2 regions of the Castellaniella sp. FW104-7C03 genome follow, and region 2 is predicted to be linked to the other one. Evidence: predicted binding sites of a transcription regulator. Region 2 holds the regulator's gene; the other holds the start of a gene.
What was found. The regulator HrcA, encoded in region 2, represses chaperone genes, less so after heat shock. The targets are predictions, from matches to a motif close to TTAGCACTCNNNNNNNNNGAGTGCTAA.

Region 1: rpoH (RNA polymerase sigma factor RpoH) is a predicted target of HrcA. The motif match lies at 3,608-3,634, and genes of this name have one in related genera.

Annotation. Positions count from the first base shown of each region.
Region 1 is NZ_JBELOK010000001.1:385,463-391,771, reverse strand. Features, by position in the region: gene ABS758_RS01815 (FmdB family zinc ribbon protein) at 1-167, shown strand, start outside; gene ABS758_RS01810 (DUF502 domain-containing protein) at 185-835, shown strand; gene aspS (aspartate--tRNA ligase) at 872-2,665, shown strand; gene ABS758_RS01800 (endonuclease/exonuclease/phosphatase family protein) at 2,683-3,537, shown strand; gene rpoH (RNA polymerase sigma factor RpoH) at 3,665-4,570, shown strand; gene ABS758_RS01790 (cation:proton antiporter) at 4,853-6,309, shown strand, end outside.
Region 2 is NZ_JBELOK010000002.1:339,809-346,117, forward strand. Features, by position in the region: gene dnaK (molecular chaperone DnaK) at 1-396, opposite strand, end outside; gene grpE (nucleotide exchange factor GrpE) at 474-1,037, opposite strand; gene hrcA (heat-inducible transcriptional repressor HrcA) at 1,198-2,211, opposite strand; gene ABS758_RS03580 (NAD kinase) at 2,330-3,241, shown strand; gene recN (DNA repair protein RecN) at 3,247-4,896, shown strand; gene fur (ferric iron uptake transcriptional regulator) at 4,943-5,368, opposite strand; gene ABS758_RS03595 (outer membrane protein assembly factor BamE) at 5,587-6,105, shown strand; gene dapB (4-hydroxy-tetrahydrodipicolinate reductase) at 6,108-6,309, shown strand, end outside.

The DNA of each region.
Region 1 (6,309 bases), on a different contig from region 2:
TGCTGGGCTCATCCAGCCACTCAGATGCTGCCTCCGGCGGAAATTCAAACGCCGCACCCGCCAGTGGGGCGTCGACGGGCGCAACCAGCACGGCGTCTTTGGCCAGCACTGCGTCATCGTCGGCCAGCACGGCCTCTTCAGGCAGTCCGTCTGCCTCACCGGCTTAAGGCCTGTCACAGGACCCATGCGATTTTTCAAACGCTATTTCGTCACTGGGCTGCTGATCTGGCTGCCTCTGGTGATCACCGTCTGGGTGCTGCTGATGCTGGCAAATACCCTGGATTCTCTGGTGCCTTCGTTTTTGTCGCCAGAGGTTTTGTTTGGTGTGGCAATTCCGGGCTTCGAACTCGTTCTGGTGCTGTTGATCATCCTGATCACAGGCCTGCTGTGCGCCAATTTTATTGGCCGTGCCATTTTGTCCCGCTGGGAATCCCTGTTGGGTCGCATCCCGTTGGTGCGCTCCATTTATAATTCAGTCAAGCAGGTCAGCGATACCGTGTTTGCGCCTAACGGCCAGGCATTCAGACAGGCAGTGCTGGTGCAGTATCCGCGCCAGGGTGCCTGGACCATCGGCTTTCTTACCGGCACACCCTGCGAAGAAGTCTCGCAGTGGCTGGTTGACGATTTCATCAGCGTGTATGTTCCCACCACGCCAAATCCTACGTCGGGGTTTTTTCTGATGATGCCGCGTGGCGATGTCCAGGTGCTCGAGATGTCTGTGGATGCCGCCCTGAAGTACGTCGTGTCGATGGGTGTCGTCGCCCCGCCGGTGTTGCCGCGGCCCGGCACGCCATTGCCCCCGGATACGCCTGACGTGTCTCTGTCATCACATTAACCGGCAGTATTGCTTTCAAATTTCCCGGAGTTTTTCTTGAACCGTACCTGCTACACCGGTGAGGTGTCCAAATCCCACCTCGACCAGACCGTCACTTTGTTTGGCTGGGTGCATCGTCGTCGTGACCACGGCGGCGTGATCTTCATCGATCTGCGCGATCGTGCCGGTCTGGCACAAATCGTGGTTGATCCCGACAATCAGGCCGCATTTGGCACAGCAGAACGTATCCGCAACGAGTACTGCCTGCGGATTACGGGTCTGGTGCGCATGCGCCCCGAGGGCACGCGCAATCCCGATCTTCAATCGGGTGATGTTGAGATTCTCTGCCGCGAGCTCGAAATCCTTAATCCTTCAGTTACCCCGCCGTTCCAGCTGGACGATGACAATCTGTCTGAAACCACGCGCCTGACGCACCGGGTACTTGATCTGCGCCGGCCGCAGATGCAACGCAATCTGATGCTGCGCTATCGGGTGTCGATGGTGGCGCGCAACTATCTGGATAAGCTGGGCTTCATCGACATCGAAACCCCGATGCTCACGCGCAGCACCCCCGAAGGTGCACGTGATTATCTGGTGCCGTCGCGCGTCAATCCGGGCGAGTTCTTTGCCCTGCCGCAGTCGCCGCAGTTGTTCAAGCAAATGTTGATGGTCGCCGGTTTCGATCGTTACTACCAGATCACCAAGTGCTTCCGCGACGAAGATCTCCGCGCCGACCGGCAACCCGAATTCACCCAGATCGATTGTGAAACCTCCTTCCTCAACGAAGTCGAGATCCGTGAGATCTTCGAGGGCATGGTTCGTGAGATCTACCGTCAGGTGCTGGATGTTGCACTGCCCGATACCTTCCCTGTGATGGGCTGGGGCGAGGCCATGCGTCGCTATGGGTCCGATAAACCCGATCTGCGTATCAATCTCGAGTTCACTGATGTGGCCGACCTGATGCAGGATGTGGATTTCAAGGTGTTTTCCGGCCCGGCCAAAGATCCGGCCTGCCGCGTGGTGGCCTTGCGGGTGCCGGGTGGCGCCAGCATGCCGCGCAGCGAAATCGATGCCTACACCCAGTTTGTTGGTATCTATGGTGCCCGTGGTCTGGCTTACATCAAGGTCAACGACGCCTCGGCCATCCCCGAGGGCCTGCAGTCGCCGATCGTCAAAAATATTCACGCCCAGGCGCTGCAAGGTCTGATCCAGCGTACTGGTGCCCAAAATGGCGACCTCATCTTTTTTGGTGCGGATCGTAGCAAAGTGGTCAACGACGCCATTGGCGCCTTGCGGGTCAAAATTGGCCTCAGCGAGTTCGGTCGTCAGCATGGTTTGTTCCAGGCTGGCTGGAAGCCGCTCTGGGTGGTGGATTTCCCCATGTTCGAGTACGATGAGGCTGAAAACCGCTATACCGCGGCACATCACCCGTTTACCTGCCCAAAGGCAGGCCACGAAGACTTCCTCGAAACCGATCCTGGCAAGGCATTGGCCCGAGCCTACGATATGGTCATGAATGGCTGGGAAGTCGGTGGTGGCTCCGAGCGTATCCACCGTGCTGATGTTCAAACCAAGGTGTTTAAAGCGCTCAAGATTGACGAAGAAGAGGCACGTGCCAAGTTTGGCTTCTTGCTGGATGCCCTGCAGTTTGGCGCACCGCCGCATGGTGGCCTGGCCTTCGGTCTGGATCGCCTGGTTACCCTGATGGCCGGCGCGGATTCTATCCGCGACGTCATCGCGTTTCCCAAAACCCAGCGGGCACAAGACCTCCTCGTTCAGGCGCCGTCTCCCGTCGACGAAAAGCAGCTTCGAGAACTGCATATCCGTCTGCGCCAGACCGAGGCCAAGTAAGCCAGGAGCGCCGGGTCATGCCAGTCGTGCGGGTCATCAGCTACAACATTCACAAGGGGCGCTCGGCCTCGGGTGGACATGAGTCGCTGTCAGATTTGCGGCTGGGGCTCTACGGACTGCGCCCCGACCTCCTGTTTTTGCAAGAGGTGCAGGGGCGCAACCAACGCCAGGGCAGCCTGGATGCGCAACACGAATCCCTGGCGGCAGCCATGCATATGGATGCCGCGTATGGCCGTAATGCCATTCGTACCGCGACAGACCATGGCAATGCCCTGTTGTCGCGGTTTCCCATTCTGTACCACGAGAACCAGGATATCTCCGATCACCGCCTTGAACAGCGTGGGCTGTTGCATGGTGTCGTGCAGGTCGAGCAGTCACGGGTGCATTGCATTGTGGTGCACCTGGGCCTGCTGGCAGGCGGGCGAACCCGCCAGGTGCAGGCGCTGGCCGACCGCATTGCCCGCCTGGTGCCTGATAATGAACCCCTGCTCATTGCGGGCGACTTCAACGATTGGAACAATCGTCTGGCGCCTCTGTTCGTTCAGCAGCTGGGGTTGGTCGAAGTGTTTGCAGCCGCGCCTCAGGGCGCGGATGAAATCTATCGCCTGCGTCATCGCGTGGCGCAGCTGCGTTCGCGGATGCCGTGGCTGTCGGGGTCTCAGATAGGCCCCTCGCCAGTCCTGTCGATGTCGGGGAATGCCGCCCGCCTGACACCGCCGCCACGTACTTTTCCGTCGGTGTTTCCGTGGTTGCGCCTCGACCGCATCTACCAGCGGGGATTTGCTGTGCGCCGTGCGCGGGTACTGCATGGCGCCCCCTGGAAAAAGCTGTCAGATCACGCCCCCTTGGTGGCGGATCTCGAACTGCCCTGACCCGGCTTGCAGCCGTGTCGGTGACGGAACTTTCCCGCCTGCCTATTGTCCAACCCACATTGCAAGGAAATTAGCACTCCGCCACATAGAGTGCTAACATAAAACCCGTCTCCCAAAGGATTGCCACATGAGCCACACATCATCCTCCCTGGTGTTGGCGCCGGCCCAGCTTGCGCAGGCCATCTCCAACCCAGGCGCTTTGGGCACCATTGAAGCTTACATTGGTGCCGTTAATCGTTTGCCGATATTGTCCGCCAAGCAAGAAGCCGATCTCGGCCACCGCTTGCGTGACGGCAACGATCTTGACGCTGCCCGAGAACTTGTCCTGTCGCATCTGCGGCTGGTCGTTTCGGTGGCGCGTCAGTACTTGGGGTATGGTCTGGCACATGCCGACCTCATCCAGGAGGGCAATATCGGGCTGATGAAAGCGGTGCGCCGGTTCGATCCCGATCGCGGAGTGCGACTGGTTTCCTTTGCCGTGCACTGGATCCGCGCAGAGATCCACGAATACGTGGTTCGTAACTGGCGTTTGGTAAAGATTGCCACCACCAAGGCTCAGCGCAAGCTGTTCTTCAATCTGCGGCGCATGCGGCCAGATGGCCACTCTCTGGCGCCAGACCAGATGGAAGACATTGCCCGCGAGCTGAATGTGCGCCAGGAGGACGTTGCCGAAATGGAAGTCCGGTTGTCTGGTGGCGATTGCGCCCTGGATGCACCCGCAGGAGACGAAGACCATTTCGCACCGATCGGCTGGCTCTCGGATGTCTCACAGGCCCCCGATCAGGTTTTGGCCCGCCGCAGCATGGATACCCTGCAAAGCCAGGGTCTTGCAGATGCGCTTGACACACTTGACGAGCGCTCGCAGCACATCGTCAAGTCTCGTTGGCTGGCCGATGATGGCGGTGCCACCTTGCACGAGCTGGCCGCCCAGTATGGCATCTCTGCCGAACGTGTCCGCCAGATCGAGGCTGCTGCACTTAAAAAACTTCGCTTGGCATTGGCCGATCAGCAACCGGATTTTCAGGCAGCCTGAGGGCACGTCCTGGTGGCCGGTCTCAGCCTGAGGCCACGGGTGCTGTCACGATCATTTACATCTCGACGTGGTAAAGCGCTGAACCTTTCGTACAGACACCAGACTAACTGGATATGGGCAGTTGCCAGGCTTGCTGGCCGTGCGCTGCCTGTCGTCCGGTTCAGCTTCTCCTCTTCCCCTCCCTATCGAGCCGGATGTTCACAGGATGCCTTCTTTGGCATCCTTTTTTTTGCCCAGTGGTGCCACGTGGCATACTGACGTACCGAAACCTGTTCAGTCATCATGAAAATAGGCCTTCTGGTCTTTGGCCTGGCCGGCTTGCTGGCCCTTATTTCATTTATGCCACCCCTGGCTGGGCGTCTACGCCTGCCTTACTCGGTTCTACTGGCCATTGTGGGGTTTGTGCTGGGTGTCATCATCCACGTACATGGCTGGGCGCCTGGCGTTGTCGCCGATTTCCTCGATTCTCTCCAGCATTTCGAGATCTCGTCCGAAACCTTCCTCTATGTTTTTTTGCCGGTGCTGCTCTTCGAGACTGCGTTGGCCATGAATATCAGGCGGCTGATGGATGACCTCAGTCCGATTCTGGTCATGGCCATTGTTGCAGTGGTGGTGTGCACCGTGGTGGTGGGCTTTTCGATCTCAGCCATTTCACAATACGGGCTGATTGTCTGCCTGATGCTGGGCGCCATTGTTGCCACAACTGATCCTGTGGCCGTGGTCGGGATCTTTCGCGAGGTGGGGGCGCCGCGACGTCTCACGACGCTGGTCGAGGGCGAGTCCCTGTTCAATGATGCCGCGTCGATTGCACTGTACTCGGTGCTGCTCAGCGTGATGTTTACAGGCGGCGAAGTCTCCATGACCCAAGTGGCTCGCAGCTTTGTGCTCAGCTTCGTGGGCGGAGGCCTGGCTGGTTTTGCGATGGGGCGTCTGGCCACGACACTATTTGGCTGGCTGCGGGGCTGGCCTGCTGCTGAAGTAACGCTTACCGTGGCATTGGCCTATCTCACGTTCTTTATCGCCGAGCATTACCTGGGTGTTTCGGGCGTGGTGGCTACTGTGATTGCCGGCTTGGTGGTGGGGTCAAATGGCCGTACACGGATGTCTCCCACCACCTTTGAACAGTTGGAAGGCGCCTGGGCACAGTTTGGCTTTTGGGCCAATTCGCTGATCTTTCTGTTTGCCGCCATGCTGATTCCTCGGATGATGGCGGAGATCACCTGGATGCAAGTCTTTCTTATCCTGGTGGTGTTTGTGGCAACCCTGTTTGCCCGTGCCGTGATGGTGTATGGATTGCTGCCCTTGCTGGGGCGCCTGCGTTTAAGCACGCAGGTAAGCCCCGCCTACCGGGCGGTGATGCTGTTGGGCGGCTTGCGTGGCGCAGTGTCGCTGGCTTTGGCTTTGGCGGTTACCGAGCAGCCAGCCGTGCCGCACGAGGCGCGTCAGTTTATTGCGGTGGTCACCACCGGTTTCGTGTTGATGACGCTTTTCATCAATGGGCTTACCTTGCGACCCCTGATCGCCCGGCTGGGCTTGGATCAACTGTCGGTGATCGATCGCACCTTGCGCGACCAGGCCCAGATCGTCGAGCTCGAAGCCCTGCGCGAGCGTATCGATGAAATCGGGCGCAATGAGCATATCGGGCAAGAAGTGCTCGACCGCCTGAGTGCCGTCTTTGATGCCAGCCAGGCAGGGATAGACACGGCACAGGTGCATCAGCTCACCCAAGAGCAAAAAGT
Region 2 (6,309 bases):
ACCGAGATAGTCTTCGGCCGTCTTCTTCATTTTGCGCAGGATGTCGGCAGACACCTGCTGGGGGGCCAGCTTTTTGTCCTGGGCTTCTACCCATGCGTCGCCGTTGTCGGCCTTCATGATTTTGTACGGCATCAGGTCGATGTCTTTTTGCACCGCCTTTTCGTCAAACTTGCGCCCGATCAGGCGTTTGACGGCAAACACCGTATTTTTTGGATTGGTCACCGCCTGGCGCTTGGCCGGTGCACCCACCAACACTTCACCATCCTGCATGTAAGCAACAATAGATGGCGTGGTGCGGGTGCCTTCGGAGTTTTCAATGATCTGAACCTTGGAGCCTTCCAGCACAGCCACACAGCTGTTGGTCGTACCCAGGTCGATCCCGATGATCTTGCTCATGTTTGATCCTGTCAATAGTTAGATAAGTGGGCGGCTTGGCCGCCGATGCTTTTAATGTGAGGCCGCTTGGCCGGAATTCAAGACTGCCCTGCAGAGACCATGACCAGCGCGGGACGCAGCACCCGGTCGGCAATCAGATAGCCCTTTTGCAGGCATTGCGCCACAGTACCTTGCGGCTGATCGGAGGGAACGGTGGAGATGGCCTGATGGCGATGAGGATCAAAGGCTTCGCCCGGCTGCGGAGCAACCTCGTGCATCTGATTGCGCTCGAAGGCAGTGTTGAGCTGCCGCAAAGTGGCCTCTACACCCTGTTGCCAGTCGGTTGCCGTTTGATCCGGTTGCGCCAGTGCTGCTTCGAGGCTGTCACGGACAGGAATCAGGCTTTCGGCAAAGGATTCAGTACCAAACTTGCGCGCCTTGGCCACATCGTCCTGGGACCGGCGACGCACGTTCTCGACTTCGGCATGCGCACGCAGCAGCTGATCGTGATATTCGGCCAGCTTGGCCTGAGCTTCCGCCAGAAGTGTGGGAAGGTCTTCTTCGGGCTGCTCGGCAGGCGCCGACGCGGGGGTCTCAGGGGTTTCAGCCGAACCCTGGGCTTCTGCAGCCTGAGGATCCAGGTCTTCCTGGGGTGCCGACATGGTGTGTTCTCCAACAGAAAAATACAGATGGGGATGTATATGAGGGGTAAAGACAGAATTTCAAGAGCACAGATGAGCCTGGCCGGAGATGTGCGACATGCAGCCCCCTGCCCTGCGTGCGTAAGCTTGTGGCAAGCGCTGCGGCCCGCCATGCCGGGGATCAGGACGAGGCCTGGCCTAGCGCGCTGGAGAGCATGCGGGCCGTAATATCGACGATCGGGATGACTCTTTCGTAGGCCATGCGGGTAGGCCCGATGACGCCCAATGTGCCGATCACCTGGCCATCCACGCCGTAGGGCGCGGTAATCACTGAAACGTCTTCAAGGGGCATCAGGCGGGAATCTCCACCTATGTAGATTTGCACCCCTTGCGCCTGGCTGGAGACATCCAGCAAATGCAGGAGATCAGTTTTTTGTTCGAACAAGGCAAACAGGCGCCGCAAGCGATCCATGTCGGCGGTCATCTCGGAGATTTCGAGCAGTTTGCCCTCGCCGGAGATGACCACGGATTCGTCCGCTGTATCGGTGGTGCTGATGCCGGCATCCACGGCCTGCTGCATCAGGCGCGAGATATCCGTGCGCAGCGAGGCGAGCTCGGCCGCCAGCGCAATGCGTACCTCGTGGAAGGATCGGCCTGAGAAATGATGATTAAAAAAATTGGACGCTTCGAGAAGTTCGATCTCGGTGTATTCGCGCGGCACAAACAAAATGCGATTTTGTACATCGCCGTCTGGTGTGACGATGATGAGCAAGACGCGCTTATCGGAGAGCCGGATGAACTCGATGTGGCGAAACACCTGGGTGCGTTTAGGGGTCAGCACGACGCCCGCGAACTGCGACAAATTGGATAGCAGCGTAGCAGCCGCCGTGACCGCCCGGCCGGGTTGTGCCGCCGGCAGGTATTCGGCGATGGGCAGATCGGGCGAGAACTCGTAGGGCCGTACCGTGAGCAGAGAATCCACAAACATCCGGTAGCCGCGGGGGGTAGGCACCCGGCCGGCTGAGGTATGCGGGCTGTGGATCAGGCCCAGGTCTTCGAGGTCGGACATCACATTGCGGATGGTTGCCGGGGAAAGATCAAACACTTTCGACAAGGTACGGGAACCCACAGGCTGGCCGTCCGCTATGTAGCGTTCTACCAGAGCCTTAAGCAATGATTTGGCTCGATCATCCATATTGTGTTTCTCGGTGTCCGGGACATGCCTGACACATCGCCTTGCGGCGCATGCGCCTGCATCCCCCTATAATCGGATACCGACTATTATCCCTTAAACGCACGAGGTACCGGGTTTCATGCACTTTAATACCGTGGCCCTGATCGGCCGCTATCAAGATAGCGGCCTGGACACCCCCCTGAGACGGCTGGGTGCCGTGCTGCAGGCACTGGGCTGCAAGGTGCTCATCGAAGCCGAAACCGGCCGCAATACCGGCGTTACTGATTTCCCGCTGGCCGACTACACAGCCATAGGCCAGCAGGCTGATCTGGCCATCATCATGGGCGGCGATGGCACCATGCTGGCGGCCGCCCGCCGCCTGGCCACCACAAACGTCGCCATGATCGGTGTCAACCACGGACGCCTGGGGTTCATCACCGATATCCCTCTGGACAGCGCCGATCAAGCCATCACCGGCATCCTCAACGGCGCCTACGTCGAAGACGAACGCGTGCTCCTCGAAGGCCGTGTGCTGCGTGGCAACCAGGAAATGGCCTCGGGGCTTGCGCTCAACGACGTCATCATCAACCGCGCAGGCCGCGGTGGCATGATCGAGCTCAAGGTAGAGTGCAATGGAGTGTTCATGCATAGCCAGCGCGCCGACGGCCTGATCATCGCCACGCCAACCGGCTCCACGGCATACGCCCTGTCTGCCGGCGGGCCGATTCTGCACCCTCAGGTCAATGCCCTGGTACTGGTGCCGGTGGCACCGCAAACCTTGTCCAACCGCCCGATCACCCTGCCCGAAGATTCCCACCTCAATATCACCATCCGGGCCCTGGGCCGGGTAGAGTCCGGTGCCAGCGTGCACTTCGACATGCAGGCATTGTCCAACTGCCAGGAAGGCGATCAGATTGTTGTCCGGCGCAGCCCACACCGGGTACGGTTTCTGCATCCGCAGGGCTATAGCTATTTTTCGACACTGCGCAGCAAGCTGAACTGGAACCGCATGCTGCACCCCTGGGACGACCCGGACGAAACCAGCCGCTAACCACCATGCTGCGCACCCTGCACATTCTCGACTTCGTCATCGTCGACCATGCCGAAATCAGCTTCGAGCCTGGGTTTACCGTGTTTTCGGGCGAAACAGGGGCCGGCAAGTCCATTCTTATCGATGCCTTATCGCTGGCCCTGGGGGGCCGCGGAGACGCCAGCCTGATCCGCACAGGCGCCACCCGCACCGAGATCAGTGCCATCTTCGATGCACCGCCCAGCGCCAGCCACTGGCTGGCCGAGCAAGCCATCGAAGGCCCCGAGATCATCCTGCGCCGCATTATCGACACGCAGGGTCGCAGCCGGGCCTATATCAATGGCTCGCCCACCACACTGGGGCAATTGCGCGACCTTGGCGCACTACTGGTGGATATCCATGGGCAGCATGCCCACCAAAGCCTGCTGCACGCAGCCAGCCAGCGCAGCATCCTCGACGATCAAGGCGGCCTGCAGGCGCAGGTGGCGGCTGTCACCGACGCATGGACTGTCTGGCGTGAGGCTCAAGCTGCCCTGCTGGCAGCCCAGGATAACGCCGCCGGGCAAGCGCAGGTTCTGCAGCATCTGCAACAGGACGTCGAGTTTCTCGATGAGCTCTCTCCCGAGGAAGGCGAATGGGACGAGCTATGCAGCCGCCAGACCCGCCTTGCCCACGCGCAGGCACTGCTGGCCGGGGCAGGCCAGGCAATCGAGGCGCTGGAGGGTGAATCCGCCTCGGCAGCCCAGGCCATTCAGGCTGCCATCCAGACCCTGCAATCACTCACGCGACACGACCCGCGTCTCGCAGAACATTGCCAGACGCTCGAATCTGCTCGCATCCTTTGCGCAGAAACCGTCTCTGGCCTGGAGGCCTACGCCAGCCGGCTTGAACTGGATCCCGATGCCCTGGCCCAGGCAGATGCCCGCATGAGCCAAATGTTTGCCGCCGCCCGCCGGTTTCATGTCGAGCCCGAAGAACTCACCGCCCTGCATGCGTCGCTACAAACCAAGCTGCAGGACGCCGCAGCCGGCCAGGATATCCAGGCACTGGAAAACACATGCCAGGCGGCACAAATCCGCTATCACACACACGCACAAGCCCTTGGCGTGGCGCGTCAGGCCATCGCCGAGAAACTCTCGGCCGAGGTAACCGCCGCCATGCAAACCCTGTCTCTGGAAGGGGGACGTTTCGAAGTGGCCCTGCAGGCATGCAAGCCCTCGGCACATGGCCTGGAAACCACCGAATTCCTGGTTGCCGGCCACGCAGGCGTGCCCACGCGCCCATTGGCCCGGGTAGCCTCAGGCGGCGAGCTTGCCCGGATCTCGCTAGCTCTATCTGTGATTGCCAGCCAGGCTGCACGAGTGCCTACCCTGATTTTCGATGAAGTGGATACCGGTATCGGGGGTGCGGTTGCTGAGGTTGTCGGCCGTCTGTTGCGCCAACTGGGGCATCGCCATCAGGTGCTGTGCGTTACCCACCTGGCCCAGGTGGCGGCATGCGCATCGCATCACTATCAGGTCAGCAAGGCCACCCGCCAGAAACAGGTGCGATCCAGCATCCAGACCCTGGACGAATCCGCCCGCGTCGAAGAAATCGCCCGTATGTTGGGCGGCCTGACACTTACCGCAGCCACACGGGATCACGCCCGAGAAATGCTGCGCTTGTCGGCGCAATAAGGATCGTCAGGAAAATTGCCTGGTGGCCGGCACCAGGCAAGCGGCATCAGGCCTTTTTCTGCTTGGCGCATTGAGGGCACATGCCATAGAGCATCATATGGTGGCTCTCGAGAATAAAGCCGTTATCCTTGGCCACCCGCACCTGGCGTTTTTCGATTTCCTCATCCGAGAACTCGACCACGCGCCCGCAATTGGTGCAGATCAGGTGATCGTGGTGATCTCCGTCGTTGAGTTCGAAGACCGCCTTGCCGCCATCAAACTGACTGCGCAGCAGGATGCCGGCTTGCTCGAACTGCGTCAGCACACGATACACCGTGGCCAGCCCGATATCGACGTCTTCGGCGATCAATGCGCGATAGACATCCTCGGCGCTGTGGTGGCGCGTTTCAGCCTTGCGGAAAATATCCAGGATCTTCAGGCGCGGAAATGTCGCCTTCAGACCCATGTTTTTGAGCTCAATCTGATCGTTCATGGTTGAAGTATCCTGGGTACTGCCGCAGAAAGCAAGCGCACTGGTAACGCTAAAACAGGAGCCGGCACAATGACGAATTAAGCGCCACGTGCATGCGTCCATTCGAATTCCCTTTATGATAGCGGTTTTGGTGGCCGCAATCTGCGTGCCGATGATCCACTATGGGGGCTTTTGTGCGTATCCGAGCAAGTCACTTTTCCCGCCAGGCGGGTATCTGCCTGACAGCCAGCCTGCTAACCATTGTTCTGGCCGGCTGCGGCACCACCAACTGGGGATTTCCCTATCGGGCTGCAGTACAGCAAGGCAACTGGATAACCTCCGAGCAAGTATCCCAGCTCGAAGTCGGCATGACACGCGATCAGGTCAGGTTCATCCTGGGTACGCCCACGTTGCAAGACGCCTTCCATGCCCAGCGCTGGGACTACCCGTACTACAACCAGCCCGGATATGGCTCCCAAGAGCTGCGCAATTTCACCGTCTGGTTTGAGAACGACCTGCTGGTGCGCTGGTCGGGCGATGAACAACCCAACCGCCAGCCTTTCCAAAAAGCCGATACAGGTAAAACCGCCATATCATCCGACGACACCAGCCGCGCAGATGACGCGGCCCGTGAAGCCGCCTCTCCTGGCATCAGCCCCGACACTGCCCCCAATACGGGGTTATCAAACACCGGTAGCCAAACCTCCGGCGGCACTGTGCTGCCTCTAGCCACTCCCGACTCCACCAAGGCTCAATAACCATGCGGATTGCAATTGCTGGCGCCTCTGGCCGTATGGGCCGCATGCTGATCGAGGCCGTACTGAACTCCACCGACCTCACTCTTGCTACGGCCCTCGACCGCCCAGGGAGTGAATCCCTGGGGCAAGATGCCGGCCAGTCGGCCGGGGTACGTACCGGGGTAGTCATTACCGATGACGTAAACGCGCTGTCACAGGCCGATT